DNA from 3 places in the Mesorhizobium sp. M0048 genome. Region 1 is predicted to be linked to each of the others. Evidence: predicted binding sites of a transcription regulator. Region 1 holds the regulator's gene; each other region holds the start of a gene.
The links. The regulator LexA, encoded in region 1, represses DNA repair genes until DNA is damaged. The targets are predictions, from matches to a motif close to TGTTCNNNNTGTGTTCNG.
Positions count from the first base shown of each region.

Region 2: a site for LexA is predicted at 4,583-4,600, ahead of ruvC (crossover junction endodeoxyribonuclease RuvC). Genes of this name have one in related genera too.
Region 3: a site for LexA is predicted at 4,118-4,135, ahead of NKJ84_RS08025 (DNA recombination protein RmuC). Genes of this name have one in related genera too.

Region 1 covers NZ_JAMYUV010000016.1:88,111-93,540, forward strand. Annotated here, with positions in the region: gene NKJ84_RS16370 (hormone-sensitive lipase) at 1-186, opposite strand, end outside; gene kynU (kynureninase) at 283-1,530, opposite strand; gene lexA (transcriptional repressor LexA) at 1,979-2,713, shown strand; gene NKJ84_RS16385 (ComEC/Rec2 family competence protein) at 2,707-5,172, opposite strand; gene gltX (glutamate--tRNA ligase) at 5,269-5,430, shown strand, end outside.
Region 2 covers NZ_JAMYUV010000001.1:129,248-134,677, forward strand. Annotated here, with positions in the region: gene NKJ84_RS00645 (thiamine phosphate synthase) at 1-327, opposite strand, end outside; gene NKJ84_RS00650 (DMT family transporter) at 433-1,317, opposite strand; gene NKJ84_RS00655 (Lrp/AsnC family transcriptional regulator) at 1,451-1,900, shown strand; gene NKJ84_RS00660 (sulfite exporter TauE/SafE family protein) at 1,995-2,765, shown strand; gene NKJ84_RS00665 (DUF2269 family protein) at 2,806-3,357, opposite strand; gene rcdA (protease adaptor protein RcdA) at 3,938-4,465, shown strand; gene ruvC (crossover junction endodeoxyribonuclease RuvC) at 4,642-5,154, shown strand; gene NKJ84_RS00680 (AbrB/MazE/SpoVT family DNA-binding domain-containing protein) at 5,211-5,430, shown strand, end outside.
Region 3 covers NZ_JAMYUV010000005.1:230,068-235,497, reverse strand. Annotated here, with positions in the region: gene NKJ84_RS08045 (hypothetical protein) at 61-186, opposite strand; gene NKJ84_RS08040 (transglutaminase-like domain-containing protein) at 402-1,211, shown strand; gene NKJ84_RS08035 (cation diffusion facilitator family transporter) at 1,334-2,299, shown strand; gene NKJ84_RS08030 (GFA family protein) at 2,379-2,783, shown strand; gene NKJ84_RS08025 (DNA recombination protein RmuC) at 2,823-4,085, opposite strand; gene def (peptide deformylase) at 4,189-4,719, shown strand; gene fmt (methionyl-tRNA formyltransferase) at 4,736-5,430, shown strand, end outside.

The sequences.
Region 1 (5,430 bases):
AAGATCGAGCCGGTTGCGTGGGTTGTCGCCATAGGCCATGTCGAGCCGCGCCCTGCCCTCGGTCGAAAGCACGTCGCGGAAAACCCGCGCGGGCTCGATCCAGGCCGCCGGCCAGCGATCGCTGCCGGCTATGTTGGCGCCGTTGGCATAGGCGTTGTCCCAATCGGCAATGTGACGTTCGAACACCCTGCGCCCTCCCTGGCAATATGGCCTTGCAACCTAGCCGTGAGCATCGCGCGGCACGTCGTCGCCAGCCTCACGATTCCAGCTCTCGCATCAATCTCAAGTGACAGCTGCTTTGATGGCGAAGCGCGCATCCTTCCACGCACCGGTGCGCAGGATATCCTCAAGCACTTTGACGGCCTGCCAGACATCGGCATAGCCGACATAGAGCGGGGTGAAGCCGAAGCGCATGGTCGATGGCGCGCGAAAATCGCCGATCACGCCACGTTCGATCAGCGCGCGCATGACCTGGTAGCCATGCTCATGCATGAATGAAATCTGGCTGCCGCGTTTTTCCCCATCGCGCGTGCTTTCGAGCGTGAGCCCGTAAGTGCCGCACTTTGCCTCGACAAGCTCGATGAACAGATCCGCCAGCGCGATGCTCTTCTTGCGCACCGCCGTCATGTCGACATCGTTCCAGATGTCGAGCGCGCCCTTCAGCGTGCGCATCGACAGGACCGGCTGGGTGCCGCACAGAAACCGGCGGATGCCGGTGCCGGCCGCATAGCCTGGCTCGAAGGCGAAGGGCCGTGCATGGCCCCACCAGCCGGTGAGCGGCTGCTGGATGTCGGAAAGATGCCGCTCAGCCACATAGATGAAGGCAGGCGCGCCCGGGCCGCCATTCAGATATTTGTAGGTGCAGCCAACGGCAAAATCGGCGTTTGCCTTGTCGAGCTCGACTGGCATCGCGCCGGCGGTGTGGCAGAGATCCCAGACGATCATCGCCCCGGCTTCCTGAGCCCTGCGCGTCAGCGTCGGCATGTCGCGCAGTTCGCCCGACTTGTAGTTGACGTGGTTGACCAGCACCACCGCGGTGCGTTCGTCGATCAGCTCTTCGATGGTCGGCGCGTCGACCCCCGAGAGGCGCAGCAGCGCATCTTTTCGCGTCGAAACCACACCCTCAGCCATGTAGAGGTCTGTCGGAAAACTATCGCCCTCGGCGACGATGACCTGCCGCTCCGGTCGCATGGCCATGGCGGCGTGCAGCAGCTTGTAGATGTTGACCGACGTCGTATCGCAGACCACCGTCTGGCCGACCGCGGCACCGATCAGGCGCCCTAGCTGGTCGCCAAGTTCAAGCGGCATGTTGAACCAGCCGGCCGTGTTCCATGCGCGGATGAGATCATGCGACCATTCTTCGGTCGCGGCCTTGTACAATTCATCGAAAGCGGCACGTGAAGCAGCTCCTAGCGAATTGCCGTCGAGATAGATCACTCCTTGCGGCAAGACAAAGCGGTCGCGCATCGCGCCCAGCGGATCCGCGGCATCCATCGCCTTTACGGCCACGAGATCGGGAATTCCCGTCATGATTTGCCTGCTCCCTCAAAAAATCCAACGCAACGCCGGACACGCATCAACTGTTCTTCCATTACCGGGTAGCGCGTAGCAAGGCTCCACCGGCGAGAAGCAGCCTGACCAGGCGGTGGAAACCTGGAGTTAGCCCGAGGTTGGCGTTTTGAGTTCGTTTCGTTCACGGTGCATTGACCAAACCGCACAGTCGATACGGGTTCAATTCCGTGCCCTTTGCCGACCGACGGCCGATGCCAGTGCCGCCTTCAAGGAGGCCAGAACGGCGCAAACGAAAGCAGAATCAAGGGGATGAGGCTCGCGGCGGTGAAAATACGGTACGCCGGTAGGGGACGTCGTTTGTTTCCCGAGCCTTAACGCATTCATTAAACTTTAAACAGTTGCGGAACACAACTGGAACAGATAGTGTCTGTTCTGGGTTTGTTTTCTGATTCTGTTGGGGGTCGCTATGCTGACACGCAAACAACACGAACTGCTTATGTTCATCCACGAAAGGTTGAAGGAAAGCGGTATCCCACCTTCCTTCGACGAGATGAAGGAAGCGCTCGACCTGGCTTCCAAATCCGGAATCCACCGACTGATTACGGCGCTGGAGGAGCGCGGCTTCATTCGCCGTTTGCCCAACCGGGCCCGTGCGCTGGAGGTACTACGCCTGCCTGACTCGATCGCCCCCGGCCTCAATGCGGCACGCAAGTTCTCGCCGAGTGTCATCCAGGGCAGTCTTGGGCAAGGTGCCCCTCGGCAGGGCAAGCCCACATCGTCGCGCGTCCCTGCAGCCGGCAATGACGACGATGTCGTCGCCGCCGTTTCGATCCCGGTAATGGGCCGCATCGCCGCTGGTGTGCCGATCGATGCTATCCAGCACCAGACGCATTCGATTTCGGTGCCGCCGGATATGATCATGGGCGGCGAGCATTATGCGCTCGAGGTCAAAGGCGATTCGATGATCGAGGCTGGCATTTTCGACGGCGACACGGTGATCATCCGCAACGCCGATACGGCGAGCCCCGGTGAGATCGTGGTGGCCTTGGTCGACGAGGAGGAAGCGACGCTGAAGCGGTTCCGCCGCAAGGGCGCCTCGATCGCCCTGGAGGCCGCCAATCCGGCCTACGAGACGCGCATCTTTGGACCAGACAGGGTCAAGGTGCAGGGCAAGCTCGTTGGGCTGATCCGCCGCTACTGAGTTGCGCCCTTGGTGCCGGCTTTTGGATTGTCGGCTCTGCGGTATGGCGGCAGGCCGCGCGCCGCGCGTGAAAATTTCCGCTGCACGTGCCAGGGCCGGTATGATTTTTCGACGGCGAAGCGGATTTCGGCGCGTGTTGCCGCTTGTGGATCGAAATAGACGGCCGCACTTCCCGCGCGCGCCAGTTGCCGTTTGGTGACGACGAGGACCAGCCGGTCGTAGTAGCAGGGATTATGGGCGGTGGCGTCGTCGATGACGATCAAGCTGGCGAAGGCGCAGGCTGGCCGTGCGGTATCGCGGTCCTTGGCTTGCGCAATGATCGCGCCGGATGGATGCCTGGCGAGGCAGAGACCGTCCGTGCAAATGAACGGCATGCCCGGCGGTAGGTCGGCCGGATCGGCAATGTCGAATTGCGGATCGTTCTTTCCAGGTGTTTCCGGCGCGACGATAGCCTCTGATGTGAGCGCGCGTTTCCAGTTGTCGATCGTGAACTCATTCGGGCGTGCCCGGTTGACGGCGAGCTCACCGCTGCCGATCGGCAGCGCGACCAGCCGTGCGTCCTCCGAGATCAATACGTCGGGTACGCGCGTCTGCGTTGTCGTTAGCAAGCCGGCGAGCGCAAAAGGAATTGCCGCGAGCCGCAACCAGGTCGTCGCCATGCTGGCAACGACGAGGGCGATCGTCACCAGAAGGACAGATCTCAGCGAAATCAGACCCACCGCATCGATCGGCGAGCGCTCGGAGATCCAACCGGACAGGGCGATCATCGCCGTCAGCCCTTTGCCCATCACGTAAAGGAAAGGCCCATCCGCGCCGAACGGCATCGCCAGCGCGCTGAGCACGGCGAAGGGCATGACGACCAGTGAGACGATAGGCATGATGGCCAGATTGGCGAACAGGCTGAGCGGCGCTACGCGCTGGAAATGCCATATGGCGAAAAGCGCCGTGGCGCTCCCTGCAATGATCGAGGTCATCGCCAGGCCGCCCATGCCCAGCAGGACCTTTCGCGTGGCCAAGCGTAGCGGCGATCGCCGGGGCGGCGGCGTGGTGGCCCTGCCGGTGCGGTAATCGGACCAGCCGGCATAGGCGCCGACAAGGGCCGCCGTCGCGGCGAAGGACATCTGGAAGCTCGGACCGACCACCTCGTGCGGCGACACCAGAATGACCGCGATGGCCGAGATCGCCAGATTGCGCATGGTGAGCGCGGCCCGGTCGAACAGCACGGCGATGAGCATCACCGCCAGCATGATGAAGCTGCGTTCGGCCGCCACCACAACGCCGGAAAAGACGAGGTACGCCGCGATCGAAAAAAGCGCGGCGGCTGCGGCATATTTCTTGACCGGCCGTCGCGATGAGAAGTCGGGAAACAGCGCAAAGGCGCCGCGCAGCAGCGCCATGATGGTGCCGGCGACCAACGCCATATGCAGCCCCGAGATGGAGATGATGTGGTAGATGCCTGTACGCCGCATCGCTTCGTTGATCTCCTCGGGAATGCCGGCGCGCACGCCAACGATCAGCGCAGCAGCAATCTCGCCCTCGGCGCCGCCGATGCGGCTGCGGATATGGTCGGCGATGGATTCGCGCGCGTCTTCGATCGCGGAAGAAAGCCGCGCGGCAAGCGGCATGCTGCCCGAAGCCACGACCTTCGGATTGCCGAGAAAGAAGCCGCTGCCGCCGATACCGGCGAAATAGCTGTCGAAGGAGAAATCATAGCTGTCGGGCCGCACCGGGCCGGTCGGCGGCAGCAACCGCACATAGCCGGCGATCTCGGAACCAGCGGCCAGCTCAGCCGGTATCTTCATCGCCGAAATGCGGACCCGTTCCGGCATGTAGCGCAGCGTCGGCCTGGCGGTTGAGATCACATCGATCGTCAGCCTGATGCGGCCGCTAGCCATGGGTTCGTACGATACGACGCGACCCGTCAGCCGCGTCGAGATTTCAGAACCGAGCACATGCGTCCCGACACGCCAGGTCTCGAACTTGGCGGCAAGCACGCCAAGCGCGCAGAGCAGCGCCACCATGAAACACAGGCGCGTCCTGGGCCATGAACGCGAGACGACCGTACAAAGGGCCGCGAGGAGCACGATTGCGATCGGCTGCGGAAAGGCTGGCTCCACCGACAGCGCGAAATATACGACCACCCCGCATGCGAGGAACACCGGCACCAGCAGGAAGGCGACGCCACGGTCGAGTTCCAGGCCGGCTGCCGAGGTTACGCTGTTGCGGATACAGGACGGTGACGGGAGGCGGAAACGACGGCGTAGGCGCACGATGGGCTCGCCCGCGGGCACGAGAACCGTTGCTGGGTCGCTGGCCGGCAGCGACGGAGCATCGAAGCGCGGAGCGGGCAGCAATGCCGATACCGGCAGGGCAGGCGGGGGAGCGGCAAACAGCAAGCGTTCGCTGACGCCGCTACCAGCGTCCTCGCCCTCGCCCGCACCACGGCCTCGCACAGCCATCGGGTCTGCCCCTTGCGCCCTCGACCTCCTATGCTACATGAACGCGCAACGCGCGAAAGTCCGCAAACCCACTTCCTTGGCCCGCCTGAGAGTTCCATGCCCGATAAGGTCGTCACCCGTTTTGCCCCCTCGCCCACCGGTTATCTGCATATTGGCGGCGCGCGCACGGCGCTGTTCAACTGGCTGTATGCCAAGCACACAGGCGGCACGATGCTGCTGCGCATCGAAGACACCGACCGCGAGCGCTCCACCGAGGCG
Region 2 (5,430 bases), on a different contig from region 1:
GCCGGTGCCGACCATCATCCTGGCCTGGAAATGTTCGATCGTTTCGGCGAGCTCGTCCTTGCCGACCTCGACATGAATGCCGTCGGCCTGGACGCGGCCGGCGATGCGGGTGTCGCCGGCAATGATGACGGCAATGCCGGCCGCTTGCGCCACCGGCACGATCTGCTCGGCAAAGGCCTGGAAGGCGGCCTCGTCCATACCGTTTTCCGGCAGGATAAGCGAGGCGACGTCACCGCCGTCGAAGGCCGCGGCGATGCGCTCGGCCGGCACGTTTGGCGGCGCGATCAGCACGATACGGCAGCGGTTGGGCGGCGTTGCGTCATTCATTGGTGTTCGGTCCCGGTTATCGCCTATGCCGGGCGAAGATGGTTGCATTGCGGCATAGAGCAAAGTGCGGGAGTTGAACAGGCGGCAGGGGGTCGCTTGCGGGCTCTAGGCTGGCACTTTCGATTTCCACAGCGACCAGCCGAGGTTCATGCCGGCGGCGGCGACCAGGATGGCGGCGGCGCCGACGATCTGCGCCGGCTGCAGACGATGACCGAAAGCGACCACGTCGACGAGGATGGCGACGACGGGATAGATGAAGGACAGCGATCCCTGCAGATGCGTCGGCAGCTTCTGGATGGCGCCGTACATGAGGATGTACATCAGGCCGGTATGGACGATGCCGAGCGTCGCCAGCATGCCCCAGCTCCGCGCGTCGGCGGGAAGGTGGGTGAGATTGGCGAAGGGTGCCAGCATGACGACGCCGACACAGACCTGGATCAAGGCGATCAGGTGCGGCGGCGTGCCTTTGAGTTTCTTGGTGACGATAGCCGCAACGGCCCAGAAGAAAGCCGCGGCCAGCGCCATCGCAATGCCGGCAAAGTAATCCGTACCATGATCGCCTGCATCGGGCGCGGCCTGCACGATCAGCAGCATGCCGGCGAAGGCAATGCCGAGCCAGGTCAGCTTGGTCATCGTCAGCCGTTCAGAGAAGAAGAGCGCGCCAAAACCCACCAGCATGAAGGGCTGCGTGTTGTAGACAGCCGTGGCGATCGAGATCGAGGCACGCGAAAACGCGCTGAACAGCAGCAGCCAGTTGATAACGATGGCAGCACCGCCGAGAGCCGCGATGGCTACAATGCGAAGCGACAGCCTGCCGCGCAGCAGTCCCAGCGCCGCGCAGATAATCAGCAGCGTTACCGCCCCGAAAGCACAGCGCCAGAACACCACGTCCATGATGGGCTGGCCGGAAAGGACGACGAACCAGCCGATCGTGCCGAGGATCGCCATCGCCGCCGTCATTTCGATCGTGCCGCGTACCGTGTTGTCCATGGATGCTCCCGAACCTTTGTTGAGATTTTATAATCCCACAGCGGATCGGGTCTTTCCATGACTTGTAGCCGGTGATATGCAGGACGAGCCTCATTAAATTAGGTAAACATCGCTCTTTTCCTGGAATTGTAAAATGCTGGACGAGCTCGATAGAAAGCTCCTCGATATCCTGGTCAAAGATTCACGGACCTCGCTGAAGGAACTGGCGCTGCAGGTCGGGTTGTCGTCGCCAAGCGTTTCGGAGCGGCTTCGACGGCTAGAGGATCGCGGCGTCATCCGCGCGTTCACCATCGACATCGATCCGCAGGCGCTCGGCTACGCCTTGCAGGCGATCGTTCGCGTCCGGCCATTGCCGGGCAAGCTGCACATCGTCCAGAAGCTGATCGAGGAAATCCCCGAATTCGGCGAATGCGACAAGGTGACGGGCGATGACTGCTTCGTTGCGCGGCTGTTCGTCCGCTCGATCGGCGAGCTCGATGGGATTCTCGACCGCATCGCCGACAAGGCCGAAACCAGCACCGCGATCATCAAGGCGCAGCCGATCCGGAGACGCCCGCCGCCGCTCGACATGCCAAACATGTGACGGGTTTCGGTGGCGTGGCCCACATATTTGCGGTCGCGGTCTGGCCATTTCTGGTCTATTCCAGAGATCACTTCCCTCCAGCCTCCTTTCCCTCATGTCAGGCCTGCTCGTCGATCCCTGGTTCTATGCCGCGGCCATTCCGGCCGTCATCCTCGTCGGCCTGTCGAAAGGCGGCTTCGGCGGCGCCGTCGGCTTTGTCGGCGTGCCATTGATGGCGCTGACGATGCCGCCGGTTCAGGCTGCCGCTATCCTTCTGCCAATTCTGTGCCTGATGGACATTGTCTCGGTGTGGACATGGTGGGGCATCTTCGACCGCAAGATGCTGGCCGACATGATGCCGGGCGCCGTGATCGGCATTGCCCTTGGCTGGCTGACGGCGGCCTTGGTCACCGAAGAGATGGTAAGGCTGATCGTCGGCGCGGTTGCCCTGATCTTCGTGCTGCGCTGGCTCTATTTGCAACTCCGCCACGGTGCCGGCCACGCGGCGGAGCCCAACCGCGTCGCCGCCGGCCTCTGGGGTACCGTTGCCGGGTTCACCAGCTTCGTCGCCCATGTCGGCGGCCCGCCTTTTCAGGTCTATGCGCTGCCGATCAGGCTCGATCCGAAGGTGCTGTCGGGCACCGCGGCGATCTTCTTCGCCGTCACCAATGCGCTGAAGCTCATCCCCTATTTCGCGCTCGGCCAGTTCGACACCACCAATTTGACCGCGTCGGCGGTGCTGATGCCGCTGGCGCCGCTGTCGACAATCGCCGGCGCCTGGCTGGTGCGGCGGATGCGGCCGGAGTTGTTCTATCCCTTCACCTATGCGACCGTGGCGGTCGTCGCGGTTAAGCTTCTGTGGGACGGCATCGCCGGCCTCCTGTAAGACGGCGGCCCCAGTCGGCCGCCGTCGGATTCCTTAAACCTCAGGCGGCACTCGGCAGCAGCGGCCGCGTCCTGCCAAGCGCCAGGGCAACGCCGGTTGCTAGCACGAACGCCATGCAGCCCAGAATGGTGATGTCGTGCAGCGTCGGCTTCAGCACCATGTCTGCGATGATCACCAGCATCACCGAATAGTCGAAGCGCGCGGCATTGAGGACGCGCTGGCCCTGGGCAAGCACTGCCGGCGTCACGCCATCCTTGGCGATCATGCCTGCCATGCGGTCGGCAGTCGGCTTGAAGACGAACATGCCGATGCAGAAGGTCGTCGCATAACCGGCAAGGCCGATCAGCACCCACAGATCGGAAAAGCCGACCCAGAAGCCGCACATGATGAGGCCGAAGAGCAATGTCAGCATCGACATCGGCGCGAAGAACCGGTTGCCGAGCTCGCCGGTGGCGCGCATCGCCTGCAGCATGCCTTCGACGTTTCCGGCACGGTCGGCGCGTACCGCAAGCAGCATCAGCGTGAAGCCGCCGCCGACCCAGAGGATCGCCGAGACGATGTGCAGAAATTTAACGACCGAGTACCAATCCATTGTTCGCTCCTTGAGAGATTTTCATGATTGCCGGAGCGCAAGGTTTGCTCCGCCTCGTTGGGAGGAGCGCGGCGTTTAGCGCGTCGCCTGTTTCGGAACGATGTCGCGGGCAGTGCCGCTTTGTTTCGGTATGTCGGTCACGATCTGGAAGAACCATGGCGCAAGCGGGTCGCCCCCGCTTCCAGCCAGTGGTGTGAACGCCGCCCTGGCCGGTCAGCTGTGCTGTTACGGCACAGATGCCGGGCCCTTGATCGAAAAATATGCGCTGCGTTAAGGCTTCGTTAAGCTTTACAGGCGTTTACTATGTCCATCCAGTGATCTGGATTCTTACCGAGTGGTTGGAGCCACTTTGTTTGACGCCTCCCTGTTAAACTCCTGAGAGCCGCCTTATCCGCGGCTCTTTTTTTGTGCGCCGGCATGGGCGTCTAGCGGCTAAATGCGGCCGTTAACCGTTTGTTAAACATGTGCTTGCCTTCGCTGGCAGCGAAGCGCATTTTCAAGCTTCAGTCGTTTAGGCTGCCGGATGTGGCAGACCAAGAGCCGAATCGGCCGGCTGTGAGGCAAGTGCAGGGGCGTGGCAATGAACGAGCCTTCGAAGGCTGGCGCGAAAACCATCAAGCTGGCGGAGCGCCGGGTTTTCTCCCAATCCTTCAAGCCGCTCTATCAGGAAGGCATGGGCCTGGTCGAGCAGGCGGCCGAGTATCTCGACGGCAAGGGCCGCGCCGAGGCCAAGAAGCTGTCGAGGCCGGCGGCGACGCTTTATGCGGCCGAATCGATGCGGCTGACCACCAGGCTGATGCAGGTCGCCTCGTGGCTGCTTTTGCAACGGGCGGCGAATTCCGGCGAGATGACCCGCGATCAGGTGGCCTCAGAAAAATCCAAGGTGCGTCTCGACACCGCCTCGGCGCATGAGGAGGCGCCCGGCTGGGCCGAATTGCCGAACGATTTCACCGACCTCGTCAACCGCTCGCTGCGCCTGCAGGCGCTGGTGCGCCGCATGGACGAGGAGATCTATGGCGGCCTCACCGAGGTGCCGCCGTCGAGCCGTCGCCTCAATCCGGTGTCCGACCAGATCACGCTGCTCAACACGGCTTTCGCCCGCGGCTGAGGGACCGTTTGATAATTCTACTCCGACGGACACCTAAGGCCGCCTCGGTTCTCGAAAATCACGCCATCTGCCTCGTCAGAGCGAATCTCAAACAGCCTGCGCGACGTAGCCACCCCTCGTTTCTGGTTTGTTCACATTTCGCTGGCATCGCTGTCTACCAGGGGTAAAGTTGGCGGATGGGGGAAGCGATTCGCATCATCGGCATCGATCCGGGGCTGAGGCGCACCGGTTGGGGCATCGTCGAAAGCCTCGGTAATTCGCTGCGCTTCGTCGCTTCCGGCACGGTGCGGTCCGACGACAAGGCCGCCCTGGCGATGCGTCTTTGCCAATTGCATGATGGGCTCGCCGAGGTCCTGCATGCCGCGATGCCGCACGAGGCGGCGGTCGAGCAAACTTTCGTCAACAAGGACGCCGCAGCGACGCTCAAACTCGGCCAGGCACGCGGCATCGCCATGCTGGTGCCGGCGCGTGCCGGCCTTGTCGTTGCCGAATACGCGCCAAACGCCGTCAAGAAGGCGGTGATCGGAGTCGGCCATGGCGACAAGAAGCAGATCCACATGATGGTCAAGGTGCTGATGCCGAAGGCGACTTTCGACAGCGACGACGCCGCCGATGCGCTGGCCATCGCCATCTGTCACGCACACCACCGGCAGAGCATCGCCTACAGGCTGGCGGCGCTGGTCGGATAAGTTTGTTCTTGACTTGTTCTCAGGCCGGCAATAAGTAATACCGACGAGGTATTACCATGCGCGTTACCACCAAGGGGCAAGTGACCATCCCGAAGGAGATCCGGGATCATCTGGGTATCGGCCCAGGTTCGGAGGTGGAGTTCGTTCCCACCGAGGACGGCGCTCGTGTTATGGCGGTCAACGAAAACATGTCGGAGGAGGAAGCCTCGCGCAGATTCAGCCAGATGCTCGGCCGTATGGCCGGTACGCTGGATTTGGGGGGCATGACGACGGACG
Region 3 (5,430 bases), on a different contig from region 1:
AACAATCATACCGGCCGCGTTTGCGGCCGGTCGAAATAAGCCGAAACGGTAGCTGCGGCCCTACTTGTCCTTCAGCTTCATCGCCTTCACCGGCGGTGCCTTCAGGGCCGGCGCCGGAGCTGGTTTCTTCGCGTCCTTCTTCGGCTTGCGGGCTTCCTTGCCTGCCTTCATCGCACCCTTAGCCATGATTCGTTCCTCCAGTTGACGTCTGGCGAAGTGAAACAAGAGAAAACGCTCGACTGCAAGAGGCCGCTGCCGGGCAGTCGCCCTGACCGATGGCTGTTAACCGGTTTCTAATTCCCTCGTAAACCGCAGCGGTCCGTGCCATGGTCTTCTTCGCACTGCAGCATCAGCCCTCGCGTTTCGCCGGCTGATGATCAGGCAGGCCGGTCAGGACGACAATGCGGATCCACATCGGTTGCCAGATGAGCTTCGACTTCCCGCAGGAAACACCGCTGATCGCGATGCTAAATGTCCATTATTCGCGCGCATCCGATCTTGAGCGGCCGGACTTCCTGACGTCGAACCCGCCGGTGCCGATCGAGAGCTACCGCGACAGTTTCGGCAATTGGTGCAACCGTCTCGTTGCGCCGGCCGGGCGCTTTGCCTTCGGCACCGACGCGGTCATCCGCGACCCCGGCTCCTTCGAGACGCGCGAGCTGACGGCGTGGCAGCACGAGGTGCGCGATCTGCCGTCGGAGACGCTGCTGTTCCTGCTGCCCAGCCGTTATTGCGAGAGCGACGTGCTGTCGAATGAAGCGTGGCGGCTGTTCGGCAGCACCCCGCTCGGCATTCCGCGCGTCCAGGCGGTCTGCGACTTCGTCCATAACCACATCGTCTTCAACTACTTCAATGCACGGCCGACACGCACCGCCGCCGAAGCCTATCGCGAGCAGAGTGGTGTGTGCCGCGACTTTGCTCACCTCGCTGTTGCCTTCTGCCGCGCCCTGAACATTCCAACCCGCTACTGCACCGGCTATATCAGTGACATCGGCCTGCCAAAGCCGTGGTCGGACATGGATTTCGCCGCCTGGATGGAGGTCTATCTCGGCGGCCGCTGGCACGCGTTCGACCCGCGCAACAACGCGCCGCGCATCGGCCGTATCCTGATCGCCTCCGGACGCGATGCCGCTGATGTGCCGCTGACCCACATTTTCGGGCCGGGCGCGCTGGCTGGCTTCAAGGTCTGGACGGACGAGGTCGTCGAATAGCCCCGCCCCGCCCTTTTGGATAACTGACTTTGTGAACAACTCGGCGCTTCAGGCGTTGTGAGAGCTGTGGAGCGTGGGCGGACGCTCCGCCAATCTCGGTGCATCAACCAAGGCAGCACACCATGGCGGCGCATGGCGGGTCGAAAAAAATGATCTATGCGGCGCTCGCCGGAAATCTTGCGATCGCACTGACCAAATTCGCCGCTGCCTTGTTCACGGGCAGCTCGGCAATGCTCTCGGAAGGCGTCCACTCGCTCGTCGATACCGGCAATGGCAGCCTGCTGCTTTACGGCATGCACCGTGCCGCGCGCCCGGCCGACCGCACGCATCCGCTCGGCCATGGCCGCGAGCTGTACTTCTGGAGCTTCATCGTTGCGCTCCTCGTCTTTGCACTGGGCGCCGGCATATCGTTCTACGAAGGCGTGACGCACATCATGACGCCGGAGCCGATTGCCAACGCCAAGGTGAACTACGCTGTCCTTGGCCTTTCCTTCCTCTTCGAAGGCACCTCTTGGCTGGTGGCGCTGAAGGAGTTCCGCCACCAAAAAGGCAGCCACGGCTGGCTCGAGGCGGTGCAGCTCAGCAAGGATCCTAGTGTCTACACCGTACTCTTCGAGGACAGCGCGGCACTTCTCGGCCTCGTTGTCGCCTTCGCCGGGATATCGGCGGCGGAACTGCTGGACATGCCGAAGCTCGACGGCGCCGCGTCGATCGGCATCGCGCTGATCCTGGGCGCAACCGCGATCTTCCTGGCGCGCGAAAGCAAAAGCCTGCTGCTCGGCGAGCCGGCTTCGCCCGAGGTGCAAATGAAAGTATTGGACATCGTCCAGCAGGACCCGGCGGTGCAGCGGGCGAATGGCGCGCTGACGCTGCATATGGGTCCGCAGGAGATCGTCGCCGCTCTGAGCATCGAGTTCGAGGACCACTTGTCGGCGCCCGAGATAGAGACCTGCGTCGAACGCCTCGAGACGCGGCTGAAAGCGGAGATGCCGGAGGTGACGCGGCTGTTCGTCAAGCCTCAGACCACCGGCACCTGGGAACGCCGGAGCAAGGCCTTGGCGGGGGCATCCGGACAAGAACCGGCCTAAGGAAAATGGCTTGAGGAAATCGATGCGCCATCGGACAGTCCCGGTTATGATCGCAGGCAAAAGCTCGGGAGGAACGAAGATGAAAATCGACGGCGGGTGTCATTGCGGCGCCATCACTTACGAGGCCGAGGTCGATCCGGAAAAGACCACCATTTGTCACTGCATCGATTGTCAGAAGCTAACCGGAACGGCCTTTCGCGTCACCGTGCCGGCGTCCCAGGACAATTACAGGATCACCAAGGGCAAGCCGAAAATCTACATCAAGACCGGTTCGAGCGGCGCCAAGCGCGCCCAGGCGTTTTGCGGTGAGTGTGGCTCGCATCTCTACGCCACGTCGGCGGGCGAGGGACCGAAGGTTTACGGCATCAGGGTCGGCACGGCACGGCAACGCGAGCAACTGGTGCCGAAAAAGCAGATCTGGCACCGCTCGGCGCTGCATTGGCTGCCGGAATTCGAAGGCACGACCATCATCGAGGAGCAGTAGCGCCAGATCCGGGTGAAGCCTCCGGTTCCGGCGTAGCTCTCAATCGTCGCCTTCGACGACCCTTAGCCTCAACTGCCCGGTTTTCGAATCAGCGACGCGCGGGCTGCTTTCCGCTTTTGCTCCGCTGCCATTCGAACCAGCGGTATCCTCCGCCGGCTGCACGCCAAACTCCAGCGCCTCGATCTTTTGTCCGCGCCGGGTCACCTTCGATGTCGAGACCAGGATGTCGTCGATATCCTTGGCCGATTGACCGAAATGCGTCTGCAATTTGCGCACCCGCTCGTCGAGCCGGGAGACGTCTTCCATTAGCCGGATGACCTCGCCCTGGATCAGGTGCGCCTGCTCGCGCATGCGGGCATCCTTGAGGATTGCCTGGATGACCTGAATCGACAGCATCAAAAGCGATGGCGAGACGATGACGATCCGCGATCGATGCGCCTTTTGGACAACGGCCTCGAAATTCTCATGGATTTCGGCGAACACCGATTCCGAGGGCACGAACATGAAGGCGGTGTCCTGCGTCTCGCCCTGGATCAGGTATTTTTCGGAAATATCGCGGACATGCACCTCGATGTCGCGGCGGAAAGCCTGTGCTGCCGACTTCTGCAGGTCGGCGCCTTCGGCGGCACGGATGGCATTCCACGCCTCGAGCGGAAACTTTGCGTCGATGGCAAGTGACGGCGCGCCGTTCGGCATCTTCACCAGGCAGTCGGGCCGGCTGCCATTCGACAAGGTCGCCTGGAATTCATAGGCGCCGTGCGGCAATCCGTCGGCGACGATGGCCTCCATGCGCGACTGGCCGAAGGCGCCGCGCGTCTGCTTGTTGGAAAGGATCGCCTGCAATTGCACGACCTGGCCGGCCAGCGACTGGATATTGCCTTGCGCGATATCGATAACCGCCAGCCGTTCCTGCAGCTTGGCGAGGCTCTCATGCGTCGATCTCGTCTGCTCGGTCATGGTCTGGCCCAGGCGGCCGGTCATGGCATCGAGGCGCTGGCCGATCGACTGGGTCAGTTCCGCCTGGCGCGCCCCGAACACTTCGGCGATGGCGCCCATGCGGCCTTGCATTTCCGCCTGGCTTGCCAAGATGCCGGCCATCCGCACCTCGGCGTCACGGGCGTGGTCGGCGGCTTCGGCGGCCGCCACTGCACGCGCCTTGGCCGATCGCCAGAGCGCAACGACGAGCGCCACGAACAGTCCAAGGAACAGCATTGCGCCGAAACCCAGGGCTTGGCCGAGCGTGAGCGTGGTGGCGCCGAGGCGGGCGACAGGTTCGGACAGGATGGTGGCCAGATCGTTCATGCCGACAGCATAGATGATTCGGTCTGCCGGCACAGATCAAAACGTGAACGACCCGAAGCCGTCCCGGTTGACGCTTTTCCTGCGAGGTCTTAGGTGAGACGCCATGTCGATCAAGCCGCTTATCATCCTCCCCGATCCCGTCCTGCGCCAGGTTTCAAAACCGGTCGAGCGTGTCGATGGCGATTTGCGCAAACTGGCCGGCGACATGCTGGACACTATGTATGACGCGCCCGGCATCGGCCTCGCAGCGATCCAGGTCGGCGAACCCTTGCGCATGCTGGTGATCGACCTCGCCAAGGAGGACGAGACGCCGGCGCCGCACGTCTTCATCAATCCCGAAATCCTTGAAAGCTCCGACCAGCGTTCGGTCTATGAGGAAGGCTGCCTGTCGATCCCCGATTACTATGCCGAAGTCGAGCGCCCCGCCGCGGTGCGGGTGAAGTATCTCGATCGCGACGGCAAGCTGCAGGAGATCGAGGCCGAGGGGCTGATGGCGACCTGCCTGCAGCACGAGATCGACCATCTCAACGGCGTGCTGTTCATCGACCACATCTCAAAACTGAAGCGCGACATGGTGGTCAAGAAGTTCAAAAAGCTCGCCAGGGACAAGGCGCCGGGCAAGATGGTGGGATAGGGGTCGACGAATGCCCCTGCGTGTCATCTTCATGGGTACGCCCGAATTCTCCGTGCCGACGCTGCGGGCGATTGCCGGGGCCGGGCACGGGTTGACCGCCGTCTATACGCAGCCGCCGCGCGCCGGCGGCCGGCGCGGGCTCGAACTGACGCGGTCGCCGGCGCAGCGCGAGGCGGAGCGGCTGGGCGTCGAGGTGCGGACGCCGGTGTCGCTGAAGAGCGAGGCGGAGCAGGAGGCGTTCCGCGCCTTGCGCGCCGACGTCGCCGTGGTCGTCGCCTACGGGCTGCTTCTGCCCAAACCCATTCTCGAGGCGCCGCGGCTCGGTTGTCTCAATGGCCACGCATCGTTGTTGCCGCGCTGGCGCGGCGCTGCCCCTATCCAGCGCGCCATCATGGCCGGCGATACCGAAACGGGCATGATGGTGATGCGGATGGACGAAGGCCTCGACACCGGGCCGGTGGCAATGGTTGAAAAATGTCCCATTGGACCCGACATGACGGCCGGCGATCTGCACGACCGGCTGATGGTCCTCAGTGCTGCGCTGATGGTGCAAGCGCTCGAGCGGCTGGAGCGGAATACGCTGACATTTACCACACAGGCGGAGGTGGGGGTGACCTACGCCAAGAAAATCGATAAATCGGAGACTCGCATAGCCTGGCTGCGACCTGCTGGCGACGTGCACAACCAGATTCGCGGCCTGTCGCCCTTTCC